2 linked regions of the Pedobacter sp. W3I1 genome follow. The protein of the gene in region 1 binds, or shares a complex with, the protein of each later gene. Links are inferred from orthologs where the notes say so. Each region holds a gene or a part of one and is shown in the gene's direction. Other genes may lie near its edges.

Region 1 (9,206 bases):
AAACCATCTTTTATAGAGGCGTTAGGTGCAATATAAACGTCGTTTCCATACTGAGAAGAATTGGCAATGCTGATGGCAAAAGCTTTCCGGGTATATTCAATACCATCAATATTGATCAGGTAAGTTTGTGCTTTATAGTTAAAAACCTCCTTAAAACCCAGCTTTATATAACCTGATAGTCCGCGTTTTTTATCTTTCGAGAAAACAGAACTCAAATGGGCATCGAAACCCATTCCAGCCAGGTTGAAAAAACATTTTTGGTTAAACTCGGCACTATCAATCCGATCGACTTTAAAATTATTGATCAGGGAAAGTGCATACCTTAAGTTTTTGGAAATATTTAAAAACCTGGCCAGACCATTCCCAGATCCAAGGGGCAAAATCCCTAAAACCTTATCGTGTTTTAGCACTTTGCTTGCTACCTCGTTAATGGTTCCATCGCCACCCGCAGCCACAATTACATCGAAGTTTTTAGTTGCTGCCTCATCTGCCAATTCCGCGGCATGGCCAACATATTCGCTAAAAACAAAGTTTGGGCTAAACTTTTCTTTATCCAGATATTGATCAATAAAATCGGGGATGCGTAACTTCCCTCTCCCACCAGAGATAGGGTTTATAATAAAGAGGATATTGATCTTTGTGTGCAAAGTGTAAGAATGAGTGCACAAAATAATCTATAATTTTTGAAATAAAGAAAATATGCTAATTTTGCACCAGTAAAAAAGTGGATTGATTTGCTATCCCGATACCTCGGGACCGGATTGCAACCACTTAAAAAAATTGCTAATGCCTTCTTTCAATCATTTAAACACCTGTTTCCAAGGGGTTTGGCAATTCTTAATTTGTTTATTTACCATTAATTTATTTAATAAATGTCATATTTATTTACATCAGAATCTGTTTCTGAAGGCCACCCAGATAAAATCGCCGATCAAATTTCGGATGCATTAATTGATAACTTTTTAGCTTTCGATCCAGAATCAAAGGTTGCTTGCGAAACTTTGGTAACTACTGGTCAGGTTATTTTGGCTGGTGAGGTAAAATCTAAAACATATTTAGATGTACAACAAATTGCCCGTGATGTAATTAAGAAAATAGGGTACACCAAAAGCGAGTACATGTTTGAGGCCAACTCTTGCGGAATTTTATCAGCAATACACGAGCAATCTCAAGATATTAACCAGGGTGTAGATAGAAGCAACAAAGAAGAACAAGGTGCTGGCGATCAGGGTATGATGTTTGGTTATGCTACCAACGAAACGGAAGACTATATGCCATTGGCATTAAATCTTTCTCATAAATTATTACAGGAATTGGCTGTTTTGCGCCGCGAAAATAACGAAATTACTTATTTACGCCCTGATGCAAAAAGCCAGGTTACGTTAGAGTACGACGATAATAACAAACCAGTGCGTATTGATGCGATTGTAATTTCAACGCAGCACGATGATTTTGATGAAGAGGCAACCATGTTGGCTAAAATCAAAACTGATTTAGTGAATATCCTGATTCCAAGAATTATCAAAGCCAATCCGGCTTACGCACATTTATTTAACGATAAAATTGAATACCACATTAACCCAACCGGTAAATTTGTAATTGGTGGTCCTCATGGCGATACCGGTTTAACCGGAAGAAAAATTATTGTTGATACTTACGGTGGTAAAGGTGCTCACGGTGGTGGTGCTTTCTCTGGTAAAGATCCAAGTAAGGTGGATAGAAGTGCCGCTTATGCTACACGCCATATTGCTAAAAACTTAGTGGCTGCTGGTGTGGCCGACGAAATTTTAGTTCAGGTATCATATGCTATCGGGGTTGCAAAACCAATGGGTATTTACATCAATACTTACGGCACTGGTAAAGTGGGTAAAACAGATGGCGAGATTGCTAAAATTGTAGAATCGATTTTCGATATGCGCCCTTATTTTATTGAGCAACGCTTGAAATTAAGAAACCCAATTTATAGCGAAACGGCTGCCTACGGACACATGGGCCGTAAGCCAGAAACGGTTACCAAAACTTTCAGAACACCAAATGGTGAAGAAAAAACAGTTACTGTTGATTTGTTTACCTGGGAGAAATTAGATTACGTAGATCAGGTTAAAGCTGCTTTCGGCATTTAATTCTTCTAATAAATTTTATAGAAAAGGCGTTTTGCATCATTGCAGAACGCCTTTTTTGTTGTGGCCTGCGCGTAACTTACGAAGTTTGCCGGTGCATGTGGCCTGCCCAAGCTTCGTAAGTTGGCCTCGTGTAGTCGGATGGTAACATTCAACACCACCAGATTCCATATTGGGTGGCTCAGCAAACAGCAGAAAAATCATTGATAACTTTTTTGAAAAGCAGGTTCCTGTGTGCATCGGTTTCGAAAGCCCTGCCATCCGCTTTATCCCGATTTTACATCGGGATGCTCGCTTTTGTCAGGTTTATTGAACTTGAGCCGGTGGTTCTTGGCAAAGAATCCCCACTCAAAAATAAATACTTGGAACTGTGCTATCTTCAGTTAATGGAGGAAGCGGATTCTCCCTTGTCTAAAATCAGAATTTGTTGTCCTGCAGTCAGATGTTACCATCTGACTGGATATTTGTGTCGGATGGTAACATCAATTCCATGTTTGGTGGCTCACCAAACAGCAGGAAATGTCGGATATGAAATAATGAGCTTGTGTTTTTTGAAAAGCAAGGTTCTGTGTACATCGGTACCGAAAGTCCCGCCATCCGCTTTATCCCGATTTTACATCGGGATGCTCGCTCCTTTCAGGTTTATTTAACTTAGGCTGGTGGTCTTAGGAAGATTAATCCCTCACAAAGAAATATTCTGGAACTGTGCTATTTTCCGGTAATAGTAGCAAAAGCCTAACCCACCCAAACCTGATTGAAATGGAAAGCCCGTAATCCCGATCTTCATCGGGAGCGGACTTGTAATAAAAAGCAGGACGAACATTAAAAAAAGCTACAACAACTGCTTTACAAAAAATAATATAAAACATGCTTTTCCCCTCCCTAGACTTACGAAATTTTCCCTACACCCGTACCCGCCTAAACTTCGTAAGCTAGGCCAAGTGGTATTTCAGTTCCTGATGGCTGCCCTGCTCAACCACTACACCCTTATCCAATACAATAATTTTATCGGCATTATTCAATGTGCTCGATCGGTGCGTAATTACAATTACAGTTTTCTGTTCAGCTTTTAAAAGTTCGATCATTCGTTGTACATGTTGCTCAGAAACCGAATCGAGCGATGAGGTGGCCTCATCTAAAATTAGAATTTCAGGATCGCGATATAAAGCCCTTGCAATGGCAATCCGCTGCCTTTGCCCGCCTGATAAAGCTGTTCCGTTTTCACCCAAATAAGTTTGAAAGCCTTTGGGTAAAGCCTCTATAAAACCAATTAAACCCAATTTAGTGGCAATATCAATAATTTTTTGCATGTCGGGTTCTTCTTCGCCAATGGCAATATTATCGATTACGTTACCAGCAAATAAATCGATCTGCTGGGGCACTACTGATATCATTCTGCGAAGCGAAGAATTGGTTATGTATTTCAGATCATATTTGCCAATGCGCACATTGCCCGCCTGTATAGGATAAATATTCTGCAGGATAGACATTAAAGTAGATTTTCCCGAGCCACTCTCGCCCACAATGGCCGTAAATTTCCCTTGTGGAATGGTTAAATTCAGGTTTTCGAAAACAGGCAACCTTGCCCCATAGCGAAAGGAAACATTTTCGAAGTGGATATCGCCAATTTTATCGGTACTCAGTTCAATCTGGTTCTCATCACTTTCGCGCTCCAGATCCATAATTTCGAACAACCTATCGGCTGCAATAACAGCATCCTGTACAGTTTTATTCATTCCGATTAAAGAGGAAACTGGTCCTGTAAAATAACCGATCAAGGTATAAAACGACAGTAATTCTCCAGGTGTAATCGAATTGCTTAACACGTAACCTGCGCCCACCCAAAGCAATACAATGGTAATCATGCGTGAAATAAATTCGGTAGAAGTACCCGATACAACAGCATTAATATTCGATTTAAAGCCTGCCTGGAGCAACTTGATAAAACGGGTTTCGGTTTTGTCGTTAGCATGATCTTCCAGGCCAAAACGTTTAATCGTACCTACTGCATTTAAGCTTTCTACCAATTGCGATTCGAGCTCGGCAGCATCTTCCATCAACCTACGCTGGGTACGTTTGTTAAACCGATCGGTAATCACATAAATTACAAAATACAATGGAATAACGGTAAGTGTAATGAGTGCGAGTTTCCAGTAGTAGGTAAACATCATGATGAATGAGAAGAAAACAATAAAAATGTTCACTACAAAATTTACGCATACATCATTTAAAAAAGTTCTGATTTTTACGGCATCGTTAATCCTCGAAATAATTTCGCCCACCCGCATGGTATCAAAAAACTGCTGTGGCAAACGGAGCAAGTGTTTGTAATAACCTAAAATAAGTTGCGAATCGATTAACTGGCCCGTTTTTAAGGTAAAAATTGTTTTCGCCGAGCCAATAAACAGCTGCACCATAAGAATAACCATCATGGCTATACTCATAAGGTTTAGCAAATTATGGTTACCATCTACCAGTACAAAATCGACTAATTTCTGAACAAAAATAGAGGTGGATAAACCCAGTACAGTATAAACAATAGCACCAAATAAAACCTGCGTCAGAATGCCTTTGTGCGGTTTAATCAAACTCCAAAATCTACCCTGGATTGATTTTTTTTCATTGCCGATCTGAAAATCTTCTGATGGCAACAATAAGACTAACGCACCAGTCCACTCCTTTTTGAATTCATCATGCGTTTTACGGTGCACTTTCCCATCTATAGGGTCCATCACCTCTATAAACTTACTATTTACTTTATAAATCACTACATAATGCTGAAGGATATCATTCACAATGATATGCGCTATAGCGGGCGTAGGTATTTTAAATAAACTATCAAAAGGTGCTTTTACGCCTTTCGCCTCAAATCCTAGTTTTTGGGCAGCTTCTACAAGTCCTAAAACGGTTGTACCTTTTTTATCGGTTCCGGCAAGCTGCCTGATGCGGGCAACGGCCAAATCCAATTTATAATGAGCAGCAATTGAAGCGAGACAAGCCGCACCACAATCTGTTATATCTCGTTGCTTAACCTTTGTACCCATTGCCTTTATGTTTTCTGGATTAAGTTTGGATTAACCCAATCATCTACCTTGTCGTAAAGTAATTGATATAAACTACGATCTGTTACTTTAAAGCGGGCGGTAAAATTCATTCCTTTTTTGAGGTATCCTTTGTAACCATTCTTCAGCATCAGAAAATTTTTATCCATCAAACACTTTACTTTAAAAGCAGGTTGATTACCATTTAAAATCACAATATCATCCGAAATATCGATCACTTTACCTATTGCCAAACCCCACTGATTATAATTATAAGCATTGATCTGAAAATGCACTTCCTGTCCTTTTCTAATCAGGCCAATATCTGAAGGGTTGATGTAACAATAAGCGGCCAAACCGGCATCGGGCGAAACTTCCCCAACTTTTTGATTGGCAAATACGTAAGCACCTTGTTGTAAGCCGACTAAATTTTGTACGGAACCATCAATCGGCGCGCGCAATACATATTGTTTTTTCTGTTCGTTAAGTTCTGCCTGCTGCCCGGAAAGCTGGCGCAGTTCGTTGCGGTAACCATTGGCTTCGGTTTGCCATTGGGTTTTATATTTGGTACGCACCATTAAGTAAACCGATTCGGCCTGCTCGAGTTCGTATTTATATTTTTCGTATTCTGATTGCGTAAGTACTTTGTTTTGATAAAGTTTACTGTAGCGCGCAAAGGTACTGGTGGCCTGTCTTTTTGCAATACCAGCATTTTTTAATTCTTGTATATATTGTTGCCAGGATGCTACATATTGCCCGGTTTGCAGACTTGATGAACCGCCATTAAACGAGAGTAGCGTGCGGATATCCTCCAGGAATTGGGTGATTTGATTTTTACGCGTTTCTACCAAAGCATCTTGCTGTTTAGGTAAACCTGCATCAATGGCCAGTAACGTATCACCTTGTTTAAGTCTTTTATTATCCGAAAGTCTGTACGCTATTAAGCGGCCATTAACCGGTACAATAAGTTCTGTTTTTTCGATGGTAGATTGTAAAATACCTGTACCTTTTATACTAATGGGTATTTTAATAAAGGGAAGGGCAATCAAAACAATTAAAATGGCTGCCACGGCAACGATATAAATTAACTGGCTTGATTTACTAATTTGGGAACGGTAAACGAGAGCGGTATTTGAAATTCTTTCTGTAGAGTAGCTGGTTAGCGCCATAGTGTCGAAATCATAAAGCATCCGCTATTCTGAAAACAGAACAGCGGATACAATAAATTGCTTATAGACTCCAAACAAGTTTCAAAACATTGGTTACTGTTTTGCTTAAAAATGCTGAAGTGTCTGCGCCAACTGCATTTAAAGTTCCTGAAAGAGAAGCTAAAAGTTCGCTTAATGTATTGTTAACAATACCACCACCTTCAACTTGTGACATTTCAGTTGTGTTCATTTCTTTAACACTAAGATTTTTTAATTCTAAACTTTTCATACTAGATTTTTTTTGAGTTTTGAGATCCCTACTCTTTTGAAGGCTTTTCGGGATGCGCCTGATGCTTGGCCAAACACTTCAACGAATGTAACCATATTCGCTATAATGACGTAGTATTAAACATCTAACACAAACCTAACGATTCGTTAATAATCCGAATAAACACCCTCTAGAACACCAAAACGCAATCTCTATTAAAAAACTAGGGTATTAGTTTTCATATTCAATTTATTCATTAGTCTTATACGCTTTTATATTCTTTTTATTCGTTGTATTCATGGCTTGGATTTTAAAAAATCAATGACCTATATGCCGTTCATTTTCATAAATGCGACCTCTTTTTCTGTAATATGATCATCGTCAATGGCATACGATTTAATATTGGCAATTCTCATTTCATCAATTACATCTATAAGATCCTGGAACTTAGCGGTTTTAGCTGGCTTGATAATGACAATCATGTATTTAGTTGGATTATGTTGATGGGTTTCAGCAACCAGTTTCTCGTTTGCCATAATCTCTTTCTGAATATTTGCTACCGGGATAACCTTCATATTTGCTTTTTCTATGGTTCCCATGTAGCAAACAGCCTTATTGTTTTTGCCGAGCAGGATGGTCATGGTACGAGATTCAGGATAATTTTCCACGACATTAACATCCGTTTTATCAGGTTTGGCGATATCTGCCGCATTTAAAGTACCTAAAGAAGTGGTGAGCATAAAAAAAGTCGTTAATAAAAACATCAGGTCGACCATTGCGGTAAGGTCTACCCTTGGTGCAGTTTTTTTGGTTCTTCCCTTTACAGCCTTGCCGCTTTGAGATTCGTTTAGTGTTGCCATAATAATTTAGGTTTTTAATGATGATGACAAGCCCGATCAAATTGCATAAAAAAAGCAGTTAAAAAATTAACCGCTTAAAGACTCCAACAGAAAATCGTCATCTCGACTGAAACGCAGTGGAATGGAAAGATCTTTAATAGATTTCTCGACTGCGTTGCACTCCGCTCGAAATGACGATCAAACTAATATACAAATCTTACTTCACCGCTTCAATTACACCGCAACCCACCCGTGGTCCTGAGTTACCGGTTGGTTGTGTAGTATAATCGTCGGTACCGCCATGTACAATAATTCCACGGCCGATAATATTTTTGATATCGCCATCTTTAATGCTCCATCTATCGGTGGTAACCGAAAGGGTTGCGTGGCCTTTACTGTCTAGCATAATATTGCCAATATCTCCGCTATGATAAGCGGCAGACCCCCATTTTCCGTGCGCTTCTTTTGTGGGGTTCCAATGTCCATGGGTGTTTTCGCCCATATTGCCGCAATCGCCATGTTCGTGAAAGTGGACGGCAACATTGCTGTCGGCACGTGCCGCAAAATTCATCTCGATATCCATCTTAATTTTTCCATCACTCAATTCATAAAACTTCGCTGTTCCTATGGTTTTAGTATGATCAGCTGTTTCTGTCAATGTTGCCTGGGCAATTTCTTTGTCGGTTTTTGTACAAGCACTTACCAGTGCTACGCCTACGATGGCTAGTTTTAAAAGATATTTTCTCATTGCTTTAGGGTTTAATTCCATACAACAAACACACTGATAATCATTTGGTTTGACTTAAAACAAGTAGGAGTAAAACCATTTCCTATGCTACTTGTTTAAGTATTATAAAATCGTATAATTATGGAACGGCCAATTGCAATGAACACTTTGAGTCAAATTTTAGAGAAATTGAGGCTTAAAGGAAAAGATAATGAATTAAAAATATCCGATCATGGTAAGATGCAGAGCAAAACGCTGGGCAAAATTTATAAACCTGAAGATTTAACTATCGTCAAAACCTATCGTTTTGAAGGAGATTCGGATCCGGCAGACAACTCAGTACTCTATCTAATCGAAGATCAGGATAAAAACATTGGTTACATATTAGACGCTTACGGCATATATTCTGATAATGAAGGGCCGGCATTTGATGACTTCTTAAAGAAGATTCCTACCGAAAATAGAGACGAACAGGAACTGTTTTCTTAATAACCTAACTTGATTGAAAAGGGAGAATTAGCGTAATCTGATTCTCCCTTTTTTTATTTTAAAAGATGAACAGGCTATAATTCCGTAATTTTGCGCCTCATTTACGAGCCCCAGATGAAAAGCAAAATCAATATCCCACCCATACCAGCTGTTTTACTGTCTATTATCAGTGTACAGTGTGGGGGCTGCAATTGCAAAAGGGCTTTTTCCACAAATTGGCGCTGCCGCTACCGCGTCCTTAAGGATCGGTTTATCAGCGGTGATTTTATTAATTGCCTTTAGGCCAAACCTGTTTAAGTTAAACGCCAAACAATGGAAATATGTTATCCTATATGGTGTTTGTTTAGGGGTAATGAATATGGTATTCTATATGGCTATAGCAAGAATCCCGATCGGTTTAGGGGTAACTTTAGAATTTGTTGGGCCTTTGGGTCTCGCCATTTTTGGTTCTAAAAAACCGGTAGATTTTCTTTGGGTAATACTGGCCGCAACAGGCATCGCACTCATTGCCCCATGGACCAGTACGGGGTTAAATGTTGCGGGTGTGTTACTGGCACTTTTAGCTGGCATTTTT
Region 2 (9,151 bases), 140 kb from region 1 along the record:
GCACATCAACTACCCATCAGCAGAAAGCTTAATCCATCGAGCAGTTTTAGTTATACTTTTATTCCAAAATAGAATAGGTTAAGTAAATCTAATTGCTAATATTTTTAGTTATTAAACTATCTTTGTTAGTAAATACAGCCCTATGTTCGATCGCATTCGTGAAAAATTAAATATTCTTGCTGACGCCGCTAAATACGATGTTTCTTGTTCATCAAGCGGCGGCACGAGAAAAAACACCAATAAAGGCCTGGGCGATAGCCATACATCAGGCATTTGCCATACCTACACGGAAGATGGCCGATGTGTTTCGCTTTTAAAAATCCTCTTAACCAACCATTGTATATACGATTGTTTGTTTTGCGTTTCGCGTAAAAGCAACGATGTAAAACGTGCAGCTTTTACAGTAGATGAAGTGGTAGAACTGACCATGAATTTTTATCGCCGCAACTATATTGAAGGATTGTTTTTAAGCTCCGGGATTTTCAAAAATGCCGATTTTACTATGGAACGGCTCTTATTGGTGGTTAAAAAACTCCGTTTGGAGCAGAACTACAATGGCTATATCCACCTAAAAACCATTCCTGGCGCCAGTGATGAACTGATTAAAGAGGCCGGTTTATATGCCGACCGTATGAGCATTAATTTAGAAATGCCAACTGAAGCAGGTTTAAAACTTTTGGCTCCGGAAAAAAATCATGAGGACGTGATTAAACCTTTAGCATTTGTACAACAACAGATTACGCAGTTTTCGGCAGATAAAAAGTTAATCAAGCATGTACCTAAATTTGTTCCTGCCGGGCAAAGTACCCAAATGGTTATTGGCGCCACACCAGAGAGCGATAAGGATATTATGTATACCGCAAATGCGTTTTACAAAAATTTCTCTTTAAAAAGGGTATACTATTCGGGCTATGTACCTATTAGTAATGATACCCGAATGCCCATCCTGGGCACACAGCCGCCATTGTTAAGAGAAAACAGATTATACCAAACCGATTGGTTAATGCGGTTTTATGGCTTTAAAGTGCAGGAGATTTTAAATGATGCTAATCCAAATCTTGATGTAGATATAGATCCTAAATTAAGTTGGGCGATTAGAAATATGCAGCATTTCCCGGTTGACATTAATAAAGCTGATTATCAGATGATCCTCCGCATACCGGGCATTGGTGTAATGTCAGCCAAAAAAATTGTACAGGCCCGAAAATTCGGAAAACTCAGGATCGATCAGTTAAAAAAAATCGGCGTAGCCTACAACCGGGCCAAACACTTTATGGTTTGCCTGGACAGCCCTTACCAGCTGAAAGATTACCAGGGCACACAGATTAAAGCTTTTATTTTGGCCGAAAGCCAGAGTAAATATTTAAAAACAGATAGCAACCAGATGATATTGTTTTGAAATATCCGAATCGTCATTTCGAACGGAGTGCAACGTAGTCGAGAACCCGAAGGCTCAGCGAAGCTAAATCTATCTTGATAGATCTCTCCATTTCACTGCGTTTCAGTCGAGATGACGACCAAACGAACATCCAATGACTTACATTTTTGATGGCTCCCTGCAAGGCCTTTTAACATCGGTTTTTGAATGGTTTGAACGCAAACCAGGAAAAGTTATGCTAAAATCTTCTTCAATTTTTCAACCGGAAGCTTTTGTAGAAAGCTTTACGGTGACCACCAATGATGAGAAAGCCGATCGGGTTTGGGCAGGACTGCAAAAGAGACTCAAAAAAGACTGGCTGCGCAAATTTTATTGCAGCTATTTATCGGAAATTCCAGAAGCTTACAATCACCTCTTTCAATTTACGCTATATATTTTTCAAAGTCAGTTAGGTGCTGAAAGCAATTATGGTAATGCGCATGTAATTGCCCTGGCCAAGTATGCCAAAAGTGTTGAGAGAGAAAAACACAGGATGGAAGCATTTATTCGTTTTCAGAAAACCGGCGACGGGATATTTTATGCCAGTATCGACCCTGATTTTAATGTGCTGCCCTTAATATCTAACCATTTTAAAAACCGATATGCCGATCAACAATGGGTGATTTATGATTTAAAACGTAAGTACGGCCTGCACTATAATTTAACCACGGTTGAAGAAATTACAATTAGCTTTACTAACGGTGTAAATAAACAAAACCCGGCACCAGTTTTAATGGACGATGGCGAAGCTTTATATGCAACGCTTTGGAAAGATTATTTTAAAAGTGCAAATATTGTAGCACGTAAAAACACCAAACTACATTTGCAGCATGTGCCCAAAAGGTATTGGAAATATTTAACAGAGAAAACTCCGATTTAAATAACAGGTCGTCAACTGAGAATACTTGGTTAAAAACATGAATAAATTTGGCTAAAAAAATTAAAAGTTACTGCCATGCTGACACCTACATTCTCAATTAGCGTAGAAAGTTTGACAGTTTGGTGAAAATTTGTCCCTCAAAGCCTCTTGGCATAAAAAGTGTTAATTGTAAGCTTAGTTAAAAAACTCAAATCAAAATAAAAAAATAATAAAAGTTATGGCGTTAAACCTTAAACCAATTGCTGGCAGTTCGAACAGAGTAATAGTTGAACCGGCTGCGGCAGAAGAAAAAACTGCATCAGGTTTGTATATCCCTGATACTGCAAAAGAAAAACCATCTAAAGGAACTGTAGTTTCTGTTTCTGAAGAAGATTCTGAAGGTAAAAAAGCGAGCGTAAAAGTTGGCGATGTTGTAATTTATGGTAAATACGGTGGTACCGAATTCCCTTACGAAGGCAAAGATTACTTAATTATGCGCGAAACTGATATTTACGCTGTTGTTGGGTAATTAATGATTGAATGACTCAGTGTTTCAATGAGTGAATTCAGCATAAATCAAAAAATAAAAGAATAGGAGAGAATATTCAACCATTCTCTCATACAATCATTCAAAATTTAAAAATAATGTCAAAACAAGTAAAATATAACGTAGAAGCACGCGACGCCCTGAAAAGAGGTGTTGATATTCTTGCAAATGCAGTAAAAGTAACTTTAGGTCCAAAAGGCCGTAACGTAATTATCGATAAAAAATTCGGTTCACCAGTAATCACTAAAGATGGTGTTACAGTTGCAAAAGAAATCGAATTGAAAGATGCGGTGGAGAACATGGGTGCTCAAATGGTTAAAGAAGTAGCTTCAAAAACAGCTGATATTGCTGGTGATGGTACGACTACTGCTACTGTATTGGCTCAGGCAATTATTACTACTGGTATTAAAAACGTTGCTGCTGGTGCAAATCCAATGGACTTAAAACGTGGTATTGATAAAGCGGTTGCTGCTGTTGTAGAAAACTTAAAATCTCAATCACAAGCGGTTGGTGATGATAACAATAAAATTAAACAAGTTGCCTCTATCTCGGCTAACAACGACGAAGTTATCGGTTCGTTAATTGCTGAGGCCATGAGCAAAGTTGGTAAAGATGGTGTAATTACGGTTGAAGAAGCAAAAGGTACCGAAACTGAAGTTAAAACGGTTGAAGGTATGCAATTTGACAGAGGTTATTTATCTCCATATTTTGTTACCAATGCAGATAAAATGGAAGCTGAATTAGAAAACCCTTACATTTTAATCTACGACAAAAAAATCAGTAACATGAAAGAATTGTTACCGGTTTTAGAAAAAACTGTTCAAACTGGTAAACCATTGGTGATCATTTCTGAAGATTTAGATGGCGAAGCTTTAGCTACTTTAGTGGTTAACAAAATCCGCGGTTCATTAAAAGTTGTTGCTGTTAAAGCTCCGGGTTTTGGTGATAGAAGAAAAGCAATGTTAGAAGACATCGCAATCTTAACTGGTGGTGTTGTTGTATCAGAAGAAAGAGGTTATAAATTAGAAAATGCCGATTTAACTTATTTAGGTTCTGCTGAGAAAGTTATTGTTGACAAAGACAATACGACCGTAATTAACGGCGCTGGTAACCCTGAAGATATTAAATCACGTGTTAGCCAAATTAAATCTCAAATCGAAACGACTACATCTGATTACGATAAAGAAAAATTACAAGAGCGTTTGGCTAAATTAGCAGGCGGTGTTGCCGTTCTTTATGTAGGTGCAGCTAGTGAGGTTGAAATGAAAGAGAAAAAAGACCGTGTTGATGATGCTTTACATGCAACCCGTGCGGCTGTAGAAGAAGGTATTGTTGCTGGTGGTGGTGTTGCTTTTATCCGTGCGGTTGAAGCTTTAGCTAACCTAAAAGGTGCTAACGAAGATGAAAACACTGGTATTCAGATCATCCGTCGTGCTATCGAAGAGCCATTACGTCAAATTTGCGAAAACGCAGGTATTGAAGGTTCTATCGTAGTTCAAAAAGTTAAAGAAGGTAAAGCCGATTTCGGATACAATGCACGTACTGATGTATACGAAAACTTAATTGGTGCCGGTGTTATCGATCCAACTAAAGTAAGCCGTGTAGCATTAGAAAATGCAGCTTCTATTGCAGCGATGTTATTAACTACAGAAGTTGTTTTAGCAGACGAGCCTGAAGAAGGTGGTGCTCCAATGCCTCCAATGGGCGGTGGCGGTATGGGTGGTATGATGTAATACCATTCTATAGCGAAACGATTTCGTGTAAAAAATATTCCCTCAAGGCATAAGCCTTGAGGGTTTTTTTATGCGCTATTACTATCAAAAACGAAGCTTTATCAATTCTATAACCCATTCATTTAGTTGACGTTGGTGTAAAGTTTTGTAAGCGTAGTACAAAAATTACGTTCTTTACAACGAATATTTATTGACGCGTCTAAGGTCTAGTACTCATTTCTGAGGTTGGATTAAAGCAAGGTTCACTAACAAAGCTTCCAGAACGCAATAAAATCATTCCCTAGTGTTAGAGATTTATGAAGATTCGTTGTAAAAGGAAATGGCTTTTTCTTGTCCTGTTTTTTGGGGCATTTTTGTGTACGTCAACAAGTTTTGCCCAGGTTAATATAGGCACAGTAGATCCTGGACCGTTTACGCCCGGCAGTACGATCGCTGTTCCTTTTACTGTACCTCCTAGCTGCGTATTGCAGGGCAATCAATTTCAACTGTACTTATCAGATCAAAATGGAAATTTTGGTGCCGAAACACTTATCGGAACTTACATGGGTTTTTACAGCACTTATGTAAATGGTATACTTCCTGTTGGCCTTACTCCAGGCACAGGCTACAGGGTGAGGGTAAAATCAACCAATCCCGTATCAGTAAGTGCAGCCTCGCCGACATTTGAAGTAAAGGCAGGAGCAGCGGTTGAAGCCAAGCTAAGTTCAACATTGTTAAATGCAGCAAACAATGAAACCTTTGGTACCTGTATCAGTAGAGCCAATAATTCTTTCTCCCTCACAAACGAATCTACAGCAAACAGCACCGTTACCGCAACCATTACCGATGAAGTAAGCGGCGGAATCTTGCCGCCAATCCCTTTTCCTACAGCAATACAGACTTTTACTGCCCAACAAGCACATTACACCATTTATACCAAAGCAGTAATGCCAAATGGCACTGTGGCTACAAAAGCCTATCTGCTGATCAACAACAAAGCAATAACCGCTTTTGCCAATACCGGAAATACGGTGTTATGTTTACCGTCTGCCGATTTTACCTTTAATGTTGATGTTACTTCAACTTCGGGCATACAAAACAATTTCCCCGGAGATATTTATACCATCACATGGGGTGACCAGGCTACAACCACCCACACCCTTTGCGAAATTATTGCCAATGGTGGCAAGGTTACACACCCCTACACCAAATCATCTTGCGGAAGTGTTTCTACATCGAGTGCTGGCACAATTTACAATGCCTTTGATGTATCCATCAGGGTATCAAATGCTTTCTGTTCTACAATGGGAACACCTGTTTCTTCTTCAGCCAAGGTAGTGGTAAAACCGATAAACTCATTTACCTTTAATACACCGGGCTGTACCAATGCCAATATCATATTTGTTAACACCTCCCTTTTAGGCGAAAATCCGAATACCAATACACCAGCCTGTACCCCAAATAATGTAACCTATAACTGGTATGTTGATGGTGTGATTAAAGCGGCAAATAAACCAAAATCATTTAATTTAGTTTACAGTTTTCCAACACATGGAGAACATATCATCAGATTAGAATCTAAAAATATTACAGGCGAGTGTGATGCCGATCCTGTAGAAATGAAAATCTGCATTCAGGATCCGCCCAAGCCTGCCTTTAATTTACCATCAAATACAATCTGTGCAGGAACAACATTAAAAGCTTCTGATCTTTCAGTTTTGGATAATATATGCGAAGCCGCCAACAATTACTTTTGGTCGGTTTCTCCAGCGGTTGGTTTTACAGGTGGTACAAGCGCAACAAGTAAAGAACCAGTATTCAACTTTACCAATGCGGGCACTTACACCATCACCTTAAACATTACTACGCCATCTTGCGGTGTGATGACCAGTCTGCCGCAAACTGTTGTGGTAAATGAAAGTCCGGCAGCTACGCTTTCGCCTGATATCATACTTTGTAACCTCGCTACTTACGATTTTAACAATACCACAACAGGGCCGACCAAAACCTTGATTACGGGCACCACCCAGGATTTATCAGATACTTACACCTGGACGGTTACGCCATCGGGTTCGGGCACTTATAGCTTTACGGGAGGTACCACCGCCAACACCAAATATCCATCTATAAAGTTTGATAGTTATGATACTTATACGATTTCTGTCACCCATAAAAATAACTGCGGAACAGTAACCAGTACCCAAAAAATAACCTTTAGCACAGCTCCTGTTGTAAATGCAGGGTTAGATCAAAGCATTTGTTTTAATGATCCAAGCTTTACCCTAAGCGGAACCATAACAGGTGCCACCTCATCTCAAACATGGATTGGTGGCCAAGGAACGTTTACACCGAGCAGAAACGATTTAAATGCAACGTACACGCCAACCGCAGCCGAAAAAACAGCAGGCACAGTTACGTTACAATTAAGAGTAACAACAGCCCTGGCGCCACCTTGCAACCAGATAGATGATGATATTATTTTAAAAATAAAACCCAACATCAGTGTAACAAGCGCAGCAACTAAAACCATTTGCACGGGCAATAATATAGCCTATGCACCAACCTCTGCAGTAACAGGCGTTACTTATACCTGGACGGCTACAGGAACAGCATCTGCCACTGGCTACACAACAACTGGAATCGGGGATATTAACGATGTACTCACCAATACCGACCTTAATGCTGATGCAAATGTTACCTACACCATTATACCTCATTTAGAGGGTTGCGATGGAACACCATTCTTATTATTTATCGTAATTAAGCCAAACCCCATTGCAACAGCAGCGGCACCTAATTTAACAATTTGTAATGCCACTTCAACAGCCATTACCCTATCAGCAAATCTGGCCGGCATAAATTATACCTATACCAGTGCAGTAACAGGCGCAATAACAGGCAATAGCAATAGAGTGGTAGCATCAGCAGTAAGCCAGATTAACGATATTTTAACCAATTCGGGTACTACATCAGGTACAGTAACTTATACCATTACACCAATATCTACAAACGGTTGTCCAGGTACACCAGCTAATATTACCATTACAGTTCTACCTAATGCAACATTGGCAAACGCAGGTCCGGATGAGGCGGTCTGTAATGCTACATCTTATACATTAAAAGGAAACAATCCGATAGTAGGTACGGGTAAATGGACTATCGTTTCCGCACCTACAAGTGTAACGTTTGCAGATGATACACAGGGCAATACTGCTATCTCGGGATTACAGGCAGGAAATACCTATACCTTAAGATGGACCATTGGCGATGCCAGTTGCTCAACATCCAGTGATGATGTTCAGATTACCGTCAACCCACTCAGTGTTGGTGGTACAAGCACAGGCGATGTTAATGTATGCGCAGGTGCCAATAGCGGAAACATTAATTTAACCGGACAGATTGGGGACATTACCCGTTGGGAAAGATCTATCGATAATGGCCTAACCTGGTCTACCGTTACCTCAACTGCAAATCCATATGTATTTTCTAACCTCACCATTACTACACAATATCGGGCGGTAGTACAAAGTGGTAGTTGTGCAGAGGTACTATCAACCGTAACTACCATCACGGTAAACCCCGGAACTGTTGCCGCAAATGCAGGTTCCGATCAAAATTTATGCAGCGGGAACGGCATTACCTTAAATGGGAATAATCCTTCACCCAACACAGGTATTTGGACACTTGTAACCACACAAACAGGTATTACTATTACCGACCCCACACTTTACAATACTACGGTTACGGGTTTAATCCCCGGGCAAGCCTATACCTTCAGGTGGACCATTTCTGGCTTCAATGGCTGTCCTCCATCTGTAGATGATGTAACGGTTACCTATTACTCGCCTGTTACCAATAATATTAATGCATCATCAGCGCCGGTTTGTGCCGGACAAAGTACCATCATTACCGGAGATACCCCAACTGGCGGAACAGGAACATATGCTTACCAGTGGCAGAGCAGTGCTGATGGGAATAACTGGAGCAATGTGCCTTCAGCCGTCAATAAAGACTTAACTTTAATTGTTTCTTCATCAACCTATTTTAGAAGGTTGGTTAACAGTACCATCTGTACTTCAATCAGTAATTCGCTACAAATTACAGCTTTACCGGGCTTAACCAACAATACCATTTCTACCGATCAAAACATTTGTATCGGCGCAGCGGCAGCGGCTTTAACAGGAGCTACACCAAGTGGAGGCAGCGGGACATACGTGTATCAATGGCAATCGAGCCTAAACGGAACAGCCTGGAGCGATGTATTGGGCGCAAACAGTGTAAGTTTTACGCCTCCAACGCCAACAGTAACCATTTATTACCGTCGGTCGGTAGCCAGCGGAGCCTGCAGCAACAACTTAAGCAACCAGATTAAGATAACAGTTAATCCACATGCTCAGGCAGAAATTACTTATAATAAAAATGTTGGCTGCGCACCTTTTATTCTAAATGCAAGCAATATTGCCGCAACACTATATCCCGACAGGAACAGTATTTATACCTGGTTTGCCAACAACATACAAATTGGAACAGGGTCAACCTTCCCTGGTTATACTTTATTAAATGGCAATGAAGCGGTAACGATAAAACTCGTAGTTACCAGTAGTTTGGGCTGTAAT

The links.
Region 2: the proteins of metK (region 1) and groL are in contact, whole or in part, in a cryo-EM structure (PDB 8P4O), measured with the Escherichia coli proteins. The link is inferred for Pedobacter sp. W3I1 from one-to-one orthologs.

The regions. Positions count from the first base shown.
Region 1 is NZ_JAUSXN010000001.1:50,188-59,393, forward strand. Bases 89-2,997 are described here. They hold metK (methionine adenosyltransferase), read left to right. Parts: upstream 89-872; coding sequence 873-2,123; downstream 2,124-2,997. Other genes in these bases: QF042_RS00260 (diacylglycerol kinase family protein), read right to left, coding at 89-647. In the rest of the region: more of QF042_RS00260, read right to left, coding at 1-88; QF042_RS00270 (peptidase domain-containing ABC transporter), read right to left, coding at 3,053-5,164; QF042_RS00275 (HlyD family secretion protein), read right to left, coding at 5,170-6,330; QF042_RS00280 (bacteriocin), read right to left, coding at 6,392-6,598; QF042_RS00285 (biopolymer transporter ExbD), read right to left, coding at 6,904-7,437; QF042_RS00290 (superoxide dismutase family protein), read right to left, coding at 7,634-8,164; QF042_RS00295 (hypothetical protein), read left to right, coding at 8,285-8,632; QF042_RS00300 (DMT family transporter), read left to right, coding at 8,811-9,206. UniProt on the Escherichia coli protein: Catalyzes the formation of S-adenosylmethionine (AdoMet) from methionine and ATP.
Region 2 is NZ_JAUSXN010000001.1:186,218-195,368, forward strand. The notes cover bases 2,384-5,237. They hold groL (chaperonin GroEL), read left to right. Parts: upstream 2,384-2,918; coding sequence 2,919-4,556; downstream 4,557-5,237. Other genes in these bases: groES (co-chaperone GroES), read left to right, coding at 2,515-2,805; QF042_RS00795 (PKD domain-containing protein), read left to right, coding at 4,910-5,237. Outside these bases: QF042_RS00770 (hypothetical protein), read left to right, coding at 1-72; QF042_RS00775 (putative DNA modification/repair radical SAM protein), read left to right, coding at 143-1,399; QF042_RS00780 (TIGR03915 family putative DNA repair protein), read left to right, coding at 1,533-2,297; more of QF042_RS00795, read left to right, coding at 5,238-9,151.